One region of the Variovorax sp. HJSM1_2 genome, then DNA from elsewhere that is predicted to be linked to it. Evidence: predicted binding sites of a transcription regulator. Region 1 holds the regulator's gene; the other holds the start of a gene.
What was found. The regulator sigma-54, encoded in region 1, starts transcription at its own class of promoters, with help from an activator protein. The targets are predictions, from matches to a motif close to TGGCANGNAANCTGCTTT.

Region 1 (7,206 bases):
GAGCCGGCCACCATGTCGAAGCGGAACAGGCGGCATTCGATAGGGCCGTTCCACATCGGCACACGCCGGCTTTCCTTCAGGCGCATGCGGCTGGGCAGCTTGAGGTTGGGGGTCAGCACCCAGGCGGTCCAGCCGGCATAGTTTTTCTTCCAATGTGTGGCCAGTTGCGGGAAGAAGTCGCCGCCGTCGTCGGTTTGTGCCTGTTCGCGGCTGACAACTTGCACGGGGGCGGCCGCGCCGCGTCCGGCATCACGGCCGGCGTTGCGCCCTTCACGGGCCACACCGGCGACGGCAATCCGGTCGCCATAAGGCGGGTTGATCATCAACACACCGCTGGCGGTGGGCGGTTGGCGTTGCAAGGCATCGCCGCCGCGGAACTGCACGCAGTCGGCGACACCTGCGCGTTCGGCGTTGCGCATGGCGAAGTCGACCATGCGGTGGGCCACGTCACTGCCAAAAATCTCGGTGCGCGGCTTGTGCTCGGCGGCGCGGGCCTGGCTCAGCAGCGAATCCCATACGTGGGGTTGAAACGGCAGCAGCTTCTCGAATGCAAAGCGGCGTCGGCTGCCTGCGGCAATGTTGCAGGCGATTTGCGCAGCCTCGATGGCAATGGTGCCGCTGCCGCAGCAGGGGTCGTACAGCGGTGTTTCACCATCCCATTCGCTCGCGGCCAGCATGGCGGCGGCCAGGGTTTCCTTGAGCGGCGCTTCGCCCTTGTCTTCGCGCCAGCCACGTTTGAACAGCGGCTCGCCCGAGGTGTCCATGTACAGCGTGGCGCGGTCGGTGGTCAGGTGGGCATAGATGCGCACGCCGGGCCAACGTGTGTCCACATCGGGGCGCACACCGTGTTTGTGGCGGAAACGGTCAGCCACGGCGTCTTTGATCTTCAGCGCCGCAAAATTGAGCGAGGTCAGTGGGCTGTGCTGCGCCGTGACTTCAATCTTGAAGCTTTGTTTGGGCGTGAACCAGATCTCCCAGGCGACCTGGCTGGCCGCTTCGTACAGGTGTTGCTCGTTGCGGTACTCGGTGTTCGACAATTCGATGAGCACACGCTGCGCCAGGCGGCTGTGCAGATTGAGCAGCATGGCATCGCGCCACGAAGCACGCACCAGCACACCGCCACGCAGCACCAGCAGGTCGTCGCCTTGCAGGTTGGTGAGCTGGTGCACCTCTTCGGCGAGAAAGTCTTCAACACCTGCGGCGCAGGGCAAAAATAGCTTGAGCTGGTTCATGGCAAATAGGTTCGCTGTTCGCGGGTTGGGGCAATGCCGTGCGCGCTAGACGCGCATCGACATTAAAGCGCTTTGCGCAGGTTTGTGGGCGCAATACGCAGCGCCTCGCGGTATTTGGCCACCGTGCGGCGGGCACATTCAATACCTTGCTCTTTGAGCATGTCGGAGAGCTGGCTGTCGCTCAGGGGCTTTTTCGGGTCTTCGGACGAGACAAACTGCTTGATCAGCGCGCGCACAGCGGTGCTGGAGGCGTTGCCACCGGTCTCGGTGCCGAGCGACGAGCCAAAGAAGTACTTCAGTTCGAAAGTGCCGTGCGGCGTGGACATGTATTTGGCCGTGGTCACGCGGCTGATGGTGGATTCGTGCAGCCCGAGTTCATCGGCAATTTCACGCAGCACCAGCGGGCGCATGGCCAGCTCACCATGGGTGAAGAAGTTCTTCTGCCGATCAACAATGGCGTTGCTCACGCGCAGTATGGTGTCAAAGCGCTGCTGGATGTTCTTGATGAACCAGCGCGCTTCTTGCAGCCGTTGCTGCAGCGCGGCATTCACCGAGGCATCGCGTCCACCACCTTTGTGCTGTTTCAGCGCGTTGGCATAGATGTCGTGCACCTTCAGGCGCGGCATCACGTCCTGGTTCAGCCGCACCCGGAAATTCGCCTGCGCGCCACGGCCTACCTTGGTCACGATGACGTCGGGTATGACGATGTTGCGCTCCACGTCAACAAAGCGGCGGCCCGGCTTGGGCTCCAGGCTGGCGATCAGGCCCAAGGCGGCTTTGATCACCGTGTCGGAGGTGCGGCACTGGCTGGCCAGGCGCTTCACATCACGCCGGGCCACCAGGTCCATGGGACAGGCGCACATGTTGATGGCGGCGACGCGGATTTGTTCCTGCTCTTCTTCTGCCTCATCATCGGCCAGGGCGCGCAGTTGCAGCGTCAGGCATTCTTCTAGGGTGCGCGCGCCCACGCCTACCGGCTCCAGGCTTTGCAGCAAGCCCAGCGCCATGGTGAAGCGGTGCTGCAGCTCTTCGATTTCTTCGAGCTCGTCGTCTGGCTCGGCCAGGCTTTGGGCCAGCTCTTCGAGGCTGTCTTCCAGGTAGCCGTCTTCGTTCAGCGACTCGATCAGGAAGCGCAGCGCCGCGCGGTCTTCTTCGCTGAGCCGGAGGGCCAGCGCCTGGCGGTGCAGGAACTCGGTGAGCGACATCTGGCTGCGCGCCAGTTCGGTGGCGTCGACTTCGCCGTCACTCTCGTTGTTGTTGGTGCGCGGCGGCGCGTCGCCGCCCCATTCGCTGTCGTCCGGGGCGATTTCCGAGGTGCCGTCGCCTTCCCAGTTCTGGTTGTCGTCCTGGGGGCTCAACGGGCTTTCAGACTCCATCTGGCTGTCTGATCCGGTGTTGTCGGTGCTGCTGGACGTGGTGCTGGTGGCGTATTCGCTTTCGCGGTCTTCGGTGCTGACCTGTGTGTCGGCATGGCTCAGGCCGAATTCTTCGCGCGGCGCCTCGTCAATGCCGACTTCCAGGAACGGGTTGTCGTCGAGCATCTGCTCGACTTCCTGGCTCAGCTCCAGCGTGGACAGCTGCAGCAGGCGAATCGACTGCTGCAGCTGCGGCGTGAGCGCCAAATGCTGCGAAACGCGTAGCGATAAACCTTGTTTCATGCGCGCGCCTCCCGCACCGCCGACAAGGCTGGCGGTAGCAGCAGGCCAAGCTGCGCCCCAAAGCTGTTACGCACGCATTCCATGGGCTTACATCCGGAAATGCTCACCGAGGTAAACCCGGCGCACTTCGGCGTTGTTGACGATTTCAGAGGGCGTTCCTTGTGCCAGCACTTGGCCATCACTGATGATGTAGGCGTGGTCACAAATGCCTAGGGTTTCGCGTACGTTGTGGTCGGTGATGAGCACACCAATGCCGCGCGATTTGAGAAAGCTGATGATGCGCTGGATCTCGATCACCGCGATCGGGTCGATACCGGCAAACGGCTCGTCCAGCAGGATGAAGCGCGGCTGGGTGGCCAGCGCCCGCGCGATTTCCACGCGGCGGCGTTCACCACCCGACAAAGCCAGCGCTGATGAACTGCGCAGATGCTCTACGCGCAAGTCTTGCAGCAGGTCGGTGAGGCGTTGTTCCAGTTCGGCTTTGCTGAAAGGTTTGTCGTCCTCACCGTGCTGCAACTCGAGCACGGCGCGTACGTTTTCTTCTACCGTGAGTTTTCGGAAGATAGAAGCTTCTTGCGGCAAATAACTCAAACCCAGGCGCGAACGGCGGTGGATGGGCATGCCTTCCACCGGCTGGTTGTCGATGAAGATCTGCCCGCTGTCTGCACGCACCAGGCCCACAATCATGTAGAACGAGGTGGTTTTACCGGCGCCGTTGGGGCCGAGCAAACCGACTACCTCACCCTTGCGGACCTTCAAACCCACATCTTTGACCACCTTGCGGCCGCCATAGGCTTTTTGCAGGTGGCGTGCTTCCAGGCAGGACGAATCGTCCACCGGGGATGTGGCGACTTGCGCCGCCGTCACTTGCGCTCCCCGCCGAGCTGCAGGCTGGGGCGCAAGGCCGGTGCCGTCGTGTTGGCGTCTGGCACAGCGGGCGCGGAGGCCGCTGATTTGGGTGTCAACATGGCGCGCACACGCCCGCCAGAGTTAGCGGTGCCCGCGCCGCCCGGCGCGCCAGCCAAGTTGCGTACGCTGCCGTCGACGGTGAACACGCCGGTGGTGTTGTGGTAATTGATTTCGGCACCCGTGGTCTCATCGCTGAGCTTGGTCCCCAAGTAACGACGCATCACCGCGCGGCGCACCAGACGCACGTTGTCGGCCTTGCTGTCGTAGTAGATTTCTTCGGCTTCGCCTTCGATGAACTCATCAACGCCTTCGCGCTTTTGCCGGAAAAACGCCAGCTTGCCGGCCGCTGCGGTAACCACGCCATATTGGTAACCTTCTGGGTCTTGACGTACATCCACCCGCGCGCCGCGCAGGATGATGGTGCCCTTGGTCATGACCACATTGCCGGTGAAGACATTGGTCTGCTTCAGGTCGTCGTAACGCATGGCGTCGGCTTCGACGTTCATGGGCTTGTCTCGGTCCGCCGTTTCGGCGTGCGCAGCCCCGGCCGTGAACGCCAATGCGGCCAGGAGGAGTGCGATGGTGTTGATTTTTTTCATAGAGGCATGAATCTTGCAGATCATTGTAGCGGCGACAACCTCCGCGCCATGAAAAATGCCCGCTGTTGCGGGCATTTAAACGGCAAATTAACGACTCAAGCAGGCATCAAGACTTGGCCGGCCCAGCCTTGCGCTCCTGGGCGACCAGGTAGTCCACGATCGCCAGGGCACGCGGCATGCCTTGCGCCAGCGAACCGTCGGTGTAGAACTTGCCGGCCACGCCCAAGGCGGGCACACCTTCCACCTTGTAGGCTTCTTGCAACTGCGAGGCCTGGCGCACCTTGGCGCTCACGGAGAACGAGTTGTACACCTCGGTGAACTTGGCTTTGTCTATGCCTTGTTTGGCAACCCATTCGATCACGGCGTCGTCGCGGTCGAGTTTTTGGTGGTCGACGTGGATGGCCTGGAACACCTTGCCGTGCATTTGTGGCAACAGGTTCATGGCTTCCAGCGTGTAGAACAGCTTTTGCGGCGGCACGAAGCTGCTCTGGAAGTTGACCGGCACGCGGCGGAAGGCCACATCCTTGGGCAACTGCTTGAGCCAGGACTCCAGCGTAGGCTCGAACGCATTGCAGTGCGGGCAGGCGTACCAGAAGAACTCCACGACCTCGATCTTGCCCTTGCTGGCACCGTCTACGGGCGCCGCGGTTTTCAGCACGTTGTAGTCGGTACCTGCCTTGGGGGCCATGCCCTGTGCTTGTGCCGCACCGAAGGGGGCGAGGGCCAGCGACGAGGCGGCGACTGCCCCAACAGAGGCCAGGGAAAATTCACGACGTTTCATTTACGATCACTCCTTGTGGCCGTTCTGACCAGGGGCGGTTGGAAAAGTTCAGCCACTGCGCAGTGCTTGCGCGAATGGCCTGGGATTTTCGGTTGAAGCCGGTTTGACCTAACGCTGCACGCGCACCAAGGCGCTTTCGTTGCCCAGGTCTTCCAGACGCGTGCGGGCTTTTTCCGCATCGTCTTTTTTGTTGTAGGGCCCCATGCGCACGCGGTAGACGGTGCGACCGGATTGCTCGCGCTCGGTCACTTTGGCCTGCAAGCCGGACATCGCCAGCTTGGCGCGTTGGGCTTCCGCGTCTTCTGGGGTGCGGTAGGCACCGGCTTGCACAAAGTACTCAAACGGATCGGCCGCGTCGTTGTCGGTCTTGGCCGAGGGGGCGGCAGCGGCCGTGGTGGTTGATACGCCTTTGGACTTGGCCCGCGCCAGGTCACCCAGCGGGTCGAAGTTCGGGTCGTTGGCCGGGTTGGGTTTTGTATCGCCCTTCACCGGAGTGGACGCCATCGCTGGCAACGTGGTCACCGGGGAAGGTGCCGCCACTGGCGCAGGTGCGGGTGCAATGCCTGCCACGGCTGGAGCGCCGGGTGTGGCGGGAACCACGGTGCCGGTGGCGGTCGCGGTGGTGGCACCCGCCTCGGCCGTGGCTGGCCGGGCCGGGTTCTTGCCCTGCAGTGGCGTGTTGGGGTCCCAGCTTTTGTTTTTTTGCTGCTCGGCCGCATCGCGCTCGGCGCCAGAGTTGACGCCCTTGCCGGCGACGAAGGGCACCGGCACCTTGGTGACGTAGACGGCCACGGCCAAAGCGGCACCCAGTCCAATCACCAGTCCCAAGATGAACCCGATGGCCGTGCCGCCGCGCTGTTTTTTCTGCTTCATGAAGGTCTTCACATTTTCTTCGGCGCACTCACCCCGAGCACGGCCAAGCCATTGTGCAACACCTGCGCTGTGGCGGCGACCAGGGCCAGGCGTGCCAGTTTCACCTGTTCGTCGTCCACCAGAATGCGCTCGGCATCGTAGTAGCTGTGGTAGCTCGCGGCCAGATCGCGCAGGTAGAAGGTGACGTCGTGCGGCGCAAAGTCGGCACAGGCGCCGGTCAGCATTTCGGGGTAACGCGCGAGTTGCATCATCAGCGCCTGGGCTTGCGGGCTGGTCAACGGCGACAGGTCGACCTTGGCCAGGCTTTCCACTCCAGCGCCGCCTTGTTCCTGCCACGCCGCCAATACCGAGCAAATGCGCGCATGTGCGTACTGCACGTAATAGACCGGGTTGTCGTTGTTCTGCGCCAGGGCCAGGTCGACGTCGAACATGTATTCGGTGTCTGGCTTGCGGCTCAGCAGGAAGAAGCGCACGGCGTCCTTGCTGGTCCAGTCGATCACATCGCGCAGCGTGACGTAGCTGCCGGCACGCTTGGAAATCTTCACTTCTTCGCCGCCGCGCATCACACGCACCATGGTGTGCAGCACGTAGTCGGGGTAGCCTTCGGGAATGCCAACACTGGCGGCTTGCAGGCCGGCGCGCACACGCGCGATGGTGCCGTGGTGGTCGGTGCCCTGGATGTTGACCACGCGGTGGAAGCCGCGCTCCCACTTGGCGATGTGGTAGGCCACGTCAGGCACAAAGTAGGTGTAGCTGCCGTCGGTCTTGCGCATCACACGGTCTTTGTCGTCGCCGTAGTCGGTGGAGCGCAGCCACAGGGCGCCGTCTTGTTCGTAGGTCTTGCCTGCGGCAATCAGCTTGTTGACGGCGGCCTCGACGCGGCCGCTGGTGTAGAGGCTGGACTCGAGGTAGAAGTTGTCGAAGCGCACCTCGAAGGCGCGCAGATCCAGATCCTGCTCGCGGCGCAGGTAGGCCACGGCAAACTCGCGGATCGAATCCATGTCGTTGATGTCGCCGCTGGCGGTGACTTCACGGTCGTCGGCCTTGACAGTCTTCTTGGCCAGGAAGTCGTTGGCGATGTCATTGATGTAGTCGCCGTTGTAGGCGGCGGCTTTTTCGCCGCTAGGCCACTCCGGGTCGCCGGGCTTGAAGCC
Region 2 (7,206 bases), on a different contig from region 1:
CGTATTTGACACTTTGTCCGTGGTCGGGTTGGTGACACTGAACCGGAGAAGCGCAGCATGCATCGGGCCGCTTGGTGCGGCAATTACATTCCTTAAAAAGTTCTTCATTACGTTCTCTGGCGATCTGGCTGTGCCCTGTGCGCCGTTTTGACAAGGTAACTTGATGGTATTTCCTCGGGCCGCCGCCTTCTTCGGGATTGAGGTGTCGGCGTCTACGATAAGGACGCGATCCCTAAATAACGGATCTTTGTCTGGAAGAGCGATCAGGTTGGATCCTCCAACCCCGAGCGGAATTAGTTTGATCTGTACGCCCAGTTTCCGCGCTAACGCGGCTCGTTTTGGGGCAGGGAGCAACGCCTCGCAAAACTGAGCACCTTCTGGATCTTCAAAGTAAACGCCTAGTACCGGCTTCTTGGCCTTCGTCAGGACGGTATCGTCTTGACGGAGGGCCATGTCGTCAAGAATTGCTGCCAGAGACTGGTCATCTGCAAGACGTGGATGTTTTGTGTCAAGAAGATAGACCACCTTATCAGGGGCTCTATGGTTACCCCCTCCTTCCGGATGGACCGCTTCGATGAGACGGGGTGAATGCGTCGTGGCGATGATCTGAAGACTTAATCGATTAGCATGGGTTTTCAATGCTTTGACTAATCGGTCTATGGCGTGAGGGTGAAACCCAACATCCAATTCATCGATCACTAGAAGACCACCACAGTACTCGTCCCCTTGTTCGCGCAGCAGGCGATTAAACGATGCTAATGCCGTGGCGATACTTGCCAAGCTATCTTGCCCCATCGAGATCGCAAACGCATCATGGGTCGTATACCCGGGCTGCACTGTCTTCTTTTTAGATCCCTTAATGCTCTGATGGGTGACCTCGGTAGTCACTTCAGTACCAACGATCACGGCGCCAATGAAGTCGGCCATAAGTTGCCGATCCTCCTGGTGCATCGCGATTTTTCTGCTTGCAACTTCCGCCTCGTCGGCCTCACCTATTGACGCAAGGCGCTTAATACCCAGAAAAATGGTCGGCAAAGGCACCTTAGCATCTTGCCCGACGGGATCGTCATCAGCTCTGTCGACGGTTCTTGGAACTACACGAGCCCGCTTCCATTCGGTTCTTTGGGTCATCGCACAGCGCTTGCGAACCGAAATGCCACCGACATCCGCAACAACTGTTGGTGCGGCGGAGGGGTCTTGCTGCGCAGTCACGACTTCTTCCAGAGCAAGATAGACGATTCGCTCAATGTTGGCGTAGAAGGGCTCCCCAAAGTAACTCTTTGGTCCACCTTTAGATACGCCAAAGGTGTTGGCTACTAAGCCCTGGATGGTGGACTTTCCGATGCCGTTGTGGCCTGCAATCAGGGTCAGACGGTCGGCGAATTCAATTTTTAGGTTGCCTAACTTACGAAATGGAGGGGTCCCAAACTCCAGCGAGCAAACCTTTGTCCTATTTCTAGTCGTTGCCATGCTTTTCTTGGCGCGTTTTTGATAGGCGCGTTTCTTTTGAAACCAGCAGTATGCAGCATGGAAAAAGTCCTCTCGCCATATGTATGCGTACACCATCACGGCTGTTCAATACACGACTCAACAGCAATTTCGCTATATGAAAATCCAAGCAATAAGTTAGTACCTTGCAATCCGCCACTGGCAATTAAGCAATATGTATCAAAGCATCAAAAACCTTCGGCTCGGAAAGGCGCGTCAGCGTTGCAGCCAGTCTGAGCAATAAGTTACGGACGACCACGCGCCTCTTTGACCTCGAGGTCGGCCAGGCCCACCAGCGTAAAGCTGGGCAAGCCGTTGACCAAATGCACCTCAACGGTGACCGCTGGCGCCTCCAGCCCCAATAACGAACGACTTTGCACCAAAGAAAGGCTCATTTGATCCTGCTCGCTCAAATCGGTGCATCCCGCGGAGTGAGATACAAACCGTTTTACTTGCGCACTCAAGTGGTGCACAGTCACTTGTTCTTATTTCAGAACACCGTACGGGCGGTTGGTGCGCATGGCGTCTCACAAGTGGTAACCGATGGCACGCTACATGCTTAGGCACTGCGTCACCACTCTTTTACCCATCCGGAGCCAAACATGAAATTGTCAGCCGCCAAAACCCTGGTCCTCGCAACGCTCGCAGTATCGAGTGGCGCTTTTGCGCAGACCGCGGCGCCCGAGCCAGATTACACACTGGCTTTCAACGTTGGAGTTGTCTCAGACTACCGTTTCCGTGGCATTTCGCAATCGCGCCTGAAACCAGCATTGCAAGGTGGCATCGATTTCTCGCACAAAAGCGGCATTTACCTGGGTACCTGGGCTTCGACCATCAAGATTCTGAAAGACATTCCCGGCGGTGACGGCCCGGTTGAACTGGATTTCTACGGCGGCTACAAGGGCACGATCAACGAGTTGTTCTCCTATGACCTGGGCATCTTGCGTTACCAGTACCCAAGCGAAAACTTCGCCACCACGCCAAACACCACCGAGCTCTACGCCGCGTTGACGGTGGGCCCGGCCACCGTGAAGTACTCGCAATCGGTGACCAACGAAACCTTCGGCATCGCCGACAGCAAGGGCTCCAGCTACATCGAGGCGGCTGCCACCTTTGACCTGGGCAGCGGCTGGGGCATCACCCCACACGTGGGCTACCAACGTATCGACGGCACGGCTGCAGCGTCTTACACCGACTACTCGCTCAGCCTGAGCAAAGACTTCGCCAACGGCTTCGTCGTCACCCTGACGGCCGTGGGCACCAACGCCGACAAGACCTTTTACGCCAGCCCTGCCAACGGCAAGTTCCTCGGCAAAGACAGCGCGCTGATCGGCGTCAAGTACAGCTTCTGATAGCACAAGAGGATAAACATATGAAACTCGTAACGGCCATCATCAAACCGTTCAAGCTCGACGAGGTGCGTGAAGCCCTGTCCGGCATTGGCGTCCAAGGCATCACCGTCACCGAAGTCAAAGGCTTCGGCCGCCAGAAGGGCCACACCGAGCTCTACCGTGGCGCGGAATACGTGGTCGACTTTTTGCCCAAAGTGAAGATCGAAGCCGCTGTGGCCGACGAACTCGTCGACCGCGTGATCGAAGCCGTCGAAGGTGCCGCCCGCACCGGCAAGATCGGCGACGGCAAGATCTTCGTGTTCAACCTCGAACAAGTCGTACGCATCCGTACGGGTGAGACCGGTAAAGAAGCGCTGTAAGTCGCTCTGCCTTTCTGAAAGAACTTATCTCATGAAAAAACTTCTCGCTTCTCTGGCCCTGGGCCTGAGCTTGTTGGCCGCAGGTCCAAGCTTGATGGCGCAGACCCCTGCCGCTGATGCCTCCGCTCCTGCTGCAGCCGTCGCGGCACCAGCCTCCGATGCAGCGCCTGCCGCCGCGGCAGCGCCCGCAGCAGCCGATGCATCGGCTCCCGCCGCAGCCGCAGCCCCCGCACCCAAGATCGACTCCGGCGACACCGCCTGGATGCTGACCTCCACCCTGTTGGTGATCCTGATGACGATCCCCGGCCTGGCTTTGTTCTACGGCGGTTTGGGTCGCTCGAAGAACATGTTGTCGGTGCTGATGCAAGTCTTTGTGATCTTCTCGTTGATCAGCATCCTGTGGGCCATTTACGGCTACAGCCTGGCGTTCTCGGGTGAAGGCAAGTTCTTCGGCGGCCTGGACAAAATCTTCTTGAAGGGTGTGAATCTGGAGACCTTCGGGGCTCTGACCACCATTCCTGAATATGTGTTCTTCGCCTTCCAGGGCACGTTCGCTGCCATCACCGTGGCGCTGATCGTCGGTGCCTTCGCTGAACGCGCACGTTTCTCCGCTGTGCTGCTGTTCTCGGTGCTGTGGTTCACCTTCAGCTACGTGCCCATGGCCCACATCGTCTGGGGCGGCGGTTTCCTGGGCGCCGATGGCGCACTCGACTTCGCCGGCGGCACCGTGGTGCACATCAACGCCGGTGTGGCTGGCTTGGTCGGTGCCTACCTGGTGGGCAAGCGCATCGGCTTCGGCAAGGAAGCCTTCACGCCTCACTCGCTGACGCTGACCATGGTCGGTGCCTCGCTGCTGTGGGTCGGCTGGTTCGGTTTCAACGCCGGCTCGGCTGGTGCGGCCAACGCCGCTGCTGGCCTGGCTTTTGTCAACACCGTGTTGGCTACCGCTGCTGCCACCCTGTCCTGGATTGCCGGTGAAAGCCTGCACAAGGGCAAGGCCTCGATGCTGGGTGCCGCTTCTGGTGCCGTCGCCGGCCTGGTGGCCGTGACGCCTGCTGCCGGCTTTGTCGGCCCCATGGGTTCCATCGTGCTGGGCCTGCTGGCCGGTATCGTCTGCCTGTGGGGTGTGAGCGGCCTCAAGCGCATGTTGAACGCCGATGACGCGTTTGACGTGTTTGGTGTGCACGGCGTCGGCGGCATCCTGGGTGCCATCCTGACCGGTGTGTTCGCCTCGCAAAGCCTGGGCGGCACCGGTGGTCTGACCCCTGACACCTTCACCATGGGTGGCCAGGTCTGGATCCAAGTGAAGAGCGTGCTGTTCACCATCGTCTGGTCGGGCGTGGTTGCCTTCATCGCCTTCAAGATTGCAGACGTGGCCATCGGCCTGCGCGTCAGCGAAGAAGAAGAGCGCGAAGGCCTGGACATCACCTCCCACGGCGAAACCGCTTACAACCGTTAAACGCATCCTTCAGGGGACTCACCTGGCGGCGCCACTGCTGCCAGGTGGCCAAGATTCATCTCCTCAGGAAGTTTGGCCCGCACGAACCGCAAGGTTCCGGCGGGCCATTTTTTTGCCTGGCCCCGGCCTATCATTGGACAAAACATTCCCCAATGCATAGGAGACCCGGCCATGACATCCCCCCTGGTTTTACACAACGGCGCGCTGCGCTGCGAGTTGCGGCCCGAACTCGGCGGCTGCATCACCGGCCTGTGGCTGGGCGAGGATGCGGTACTGCGCTCGGCCCCTGCAGCCAGCGTGACCTCGTCGCGGGTCAGCGGCAGTTATGCGCTGGTGCCGTTTTCCAACCGCATAGGCCACGCCACCCTGCAATGGCAAGGCACCAGCCACCCGCTGGTGCAAAACAACATGCCCGAGCCACACGCCATCCACGGCCACGGCTGGCAGCGCCCCTGGGAAGTGCTTGAAGCGGATGGTCAATCGGCCCTGTTGGCCTTTGAACACCAGCCCGACGCCTCCTGGCCGTTTGCGTTTGACACCTCGCAAAGCCTGCGCCTCGGCGCCGACAGCCTGGAGATGACACTCAGCGCCACCAACCAATCATCCATACCCGCGCCCATAGGACTGGGCTGGCACCCGTTCTTCGTGAAGCGCCCGGGCAGCCGCATCAGCTTTGCCGCCACCGGCCGCTGGGAAAACGGCCCCGACATGCTGCCCGTGGCGCACAGCGCCAGCAGCGGCCTGGACGTGGATTGCGCCAGCCTCACGGTAGACAACTGCTTCGATGGCTGGAGCGGCCAGGTCGACCTGGTCGACCCGGTGCTGCACACCCGCATCACGTCCAAGCTGCGCCATTTGGTGGTGTTCACCAACACACAGAAAGATTTTGTGGCCATTGAACCCGTGAGCCACGTCAACAATGCCTTGAACCAGGCCGCAGCAAACGGCGCCAGCCCCGATGCCCTGGGCGTATGTGTATTGCAGCCTGGCGAAACCCTGTCCGTTCACATGACCATTGCGGTCCAACGCAACACCTAGATACCTAGACCTCGCCACATGATGCCTTCCTGGAACCCCGTCACCAGCCAAGCCAACGCGCTAGGCGAATCGCCCTTTTGGCATCCACACGAGCAATGCCTTTATTGGGTCGACCTGCCCGCCAAACGCATCCACCGCACACAGCCCGGCAGCGCTGTGGTCGATTCCTGGGACGTGCCCCAGGAACCTGGCTGCATGGCCCCGGCTGCGCGCGGTGGCCTGGTGATCGCCATGCGCGACGGCATTTACCGCGCGCGCGAATGGGGCGGCACGCTGGAGCTGCTGGTGCCGGCGGCACACGACCCGGCTACCACCCGCTTCAACGACGGCAAGTGCGACGTGCTGGGCCGCTTCTGGGCCGGCACCATCTACGAGCCACGCACGGCCCACGCGGCCAAGCTGTATTCGCTCGATTGCCGCCAGGGCCGCACGCCCGAACTGCGCGCACAAGCCGACGACGCCATCACCGCCAATGGCCTGGCCTGGTCGCCCGACAACCACACGCTTTATTGGGCCAACACACCGGACCACGTGGTGCGCGCCTGGGATTGGCAGGCCGAAACCAACACGCTCAGCGGCCAGCGCGTTTTCCAGCAATTGAACGGCAAACCCATGGGTTGGGTCTCGGGCCAAGCTGGCTACGGCGGCCGACCCGATGGCGCGGCGGTCGACGTCGAGGGCAACTACTACTCGGCGATGTTCGAAGGTGCGCGCATCTGCAAGTTCGCACCCGACGGCCGTTTGCTGGCCGAATACCCCACACCCGCCCAATGCCCCACCATGCCGTGTTTTGGCGGCCCGGAACTGCGCACGCTGTTCATCACCACCGCCAGCCAAGGCCGCCCCGCCGCAGAGCTGGCCAACATGCCAGGCTCGGGCTGTGTGTTCAGTTTGCCCATGGATGTGGCAGGCTTGCCGGTGAACTTCTTCCAGGAGTGATACGCCGCTGGCAAAAAAACTGAACGCACACGGTTCAAAAAAATCACGCCACCATCTTTTCCACAGTGCAGGGCCAACCATTACCATGGCCACATGGACCAAGCCCTGCAAAGCCTTCTAGACCGCGTCGCCCACGCGGCCGCCCATGCCACCCCGCTGCGCATCCGTGGCAGCGGCAGCAAGGACTTTTACGCACAAGCGCTGCACGGCGAAGTGCTGGACACCAGCACACTCAGCGGCATCGTGAGCTACGAGCCCAGCGAGCTGGTGGTCACCGTGCGTGCGGGCACACCGCTGGCCGAACTCGAAGCGCTGCTGGCCACACAAAACCAATGTCTGCCGTTCGAGCCACCGCGCTTCCAGGGCGAGGGCCAGGCTGGCGGAACCGTGGGCGGCATGGTCGCCACCGGACTCAGCGGCCCGGCCCGCGCCAGCGCGGGTGCTGTGCGTGATTTCATGCTGGGCGCGACCCTCATCAACGGCCGCGCCGAACTGCTGAGTTTTGGCGGCACGGTGATGAAAAACGTCGCCGGTTATGACGTCTCGCGGCTGATGTGCGGCGCCCTGGGCA

Region 2: ACFQ95_RS16595 (TorF family putative porin) is a predicted target of sigma-54. The motif match lies at 2,033-2,050, and genes of this name have one in related genera.

Annotation. Positions count from the first base shown of each region.
Region 1 covers NZ_JBMOXA010000018.1:47,965-55,170, reverse strand. The annotation lists gene ACFQ95_RS18355 (THUMP domain-containing class I SAM-dependent RNA methyltransferase) at 1-1,232, opposite strand, end outside; gene ACFQ95_RS18350 (RNA polymerase factor sigma-54) at 1,295-2,890, opposite strand; gene lptB (LPS export ABC transporter ATP-binding protein) at 2,978-3,757, opposite strand; gene lptA (lipopolysaccharide transport periplasmic protein LptA) at 3,754-4,398, opposite strand; gene ACFQ95_RS18335 (thiol:disulfide interchange protein DsbA/DsbL) at 4,505-5,179, opposite strand; gene ACFQ95_RS18330 (SPOR domain-containing protein) at 5,288-6,052, opposite strand; gene argS (arginine--tRNA ligase) at 6,061-7,206, opposite strand, start outside.
Region 2 covers NZ_JBMOXA010000014.1:98,147-105,352, forward strand. The annotation lists gene ACFQ95_RS16585 (AAA family ATPase) at 1-1,566, opposite strand, end outside; partial or broken gene ACFQ95_RS16590 (ATP-binding protein) at 1,740-1,883, opposite strand; gene ACFQ95_RS16595 (TorF family putative porin) at 2,091-2,840, shown strand; gene glnK (P-II family nitrogen regulator) at 2,861-3,199, shown strand; gene amt (ammonium transporter) at 3,231-4,658, shown strand; gene ACFQ95_RS16610 (aldose 1-epimerase) at 4,830-5,696, shown strand; gene ACFQ95_RS16615 (SMP-30/gluconolactonase/LRE family protein) at 5,715-6,635, shown strand; gene glcE (glycolate oxidase subunit GlcE) at 6,729-7,206, shown strand, end outside.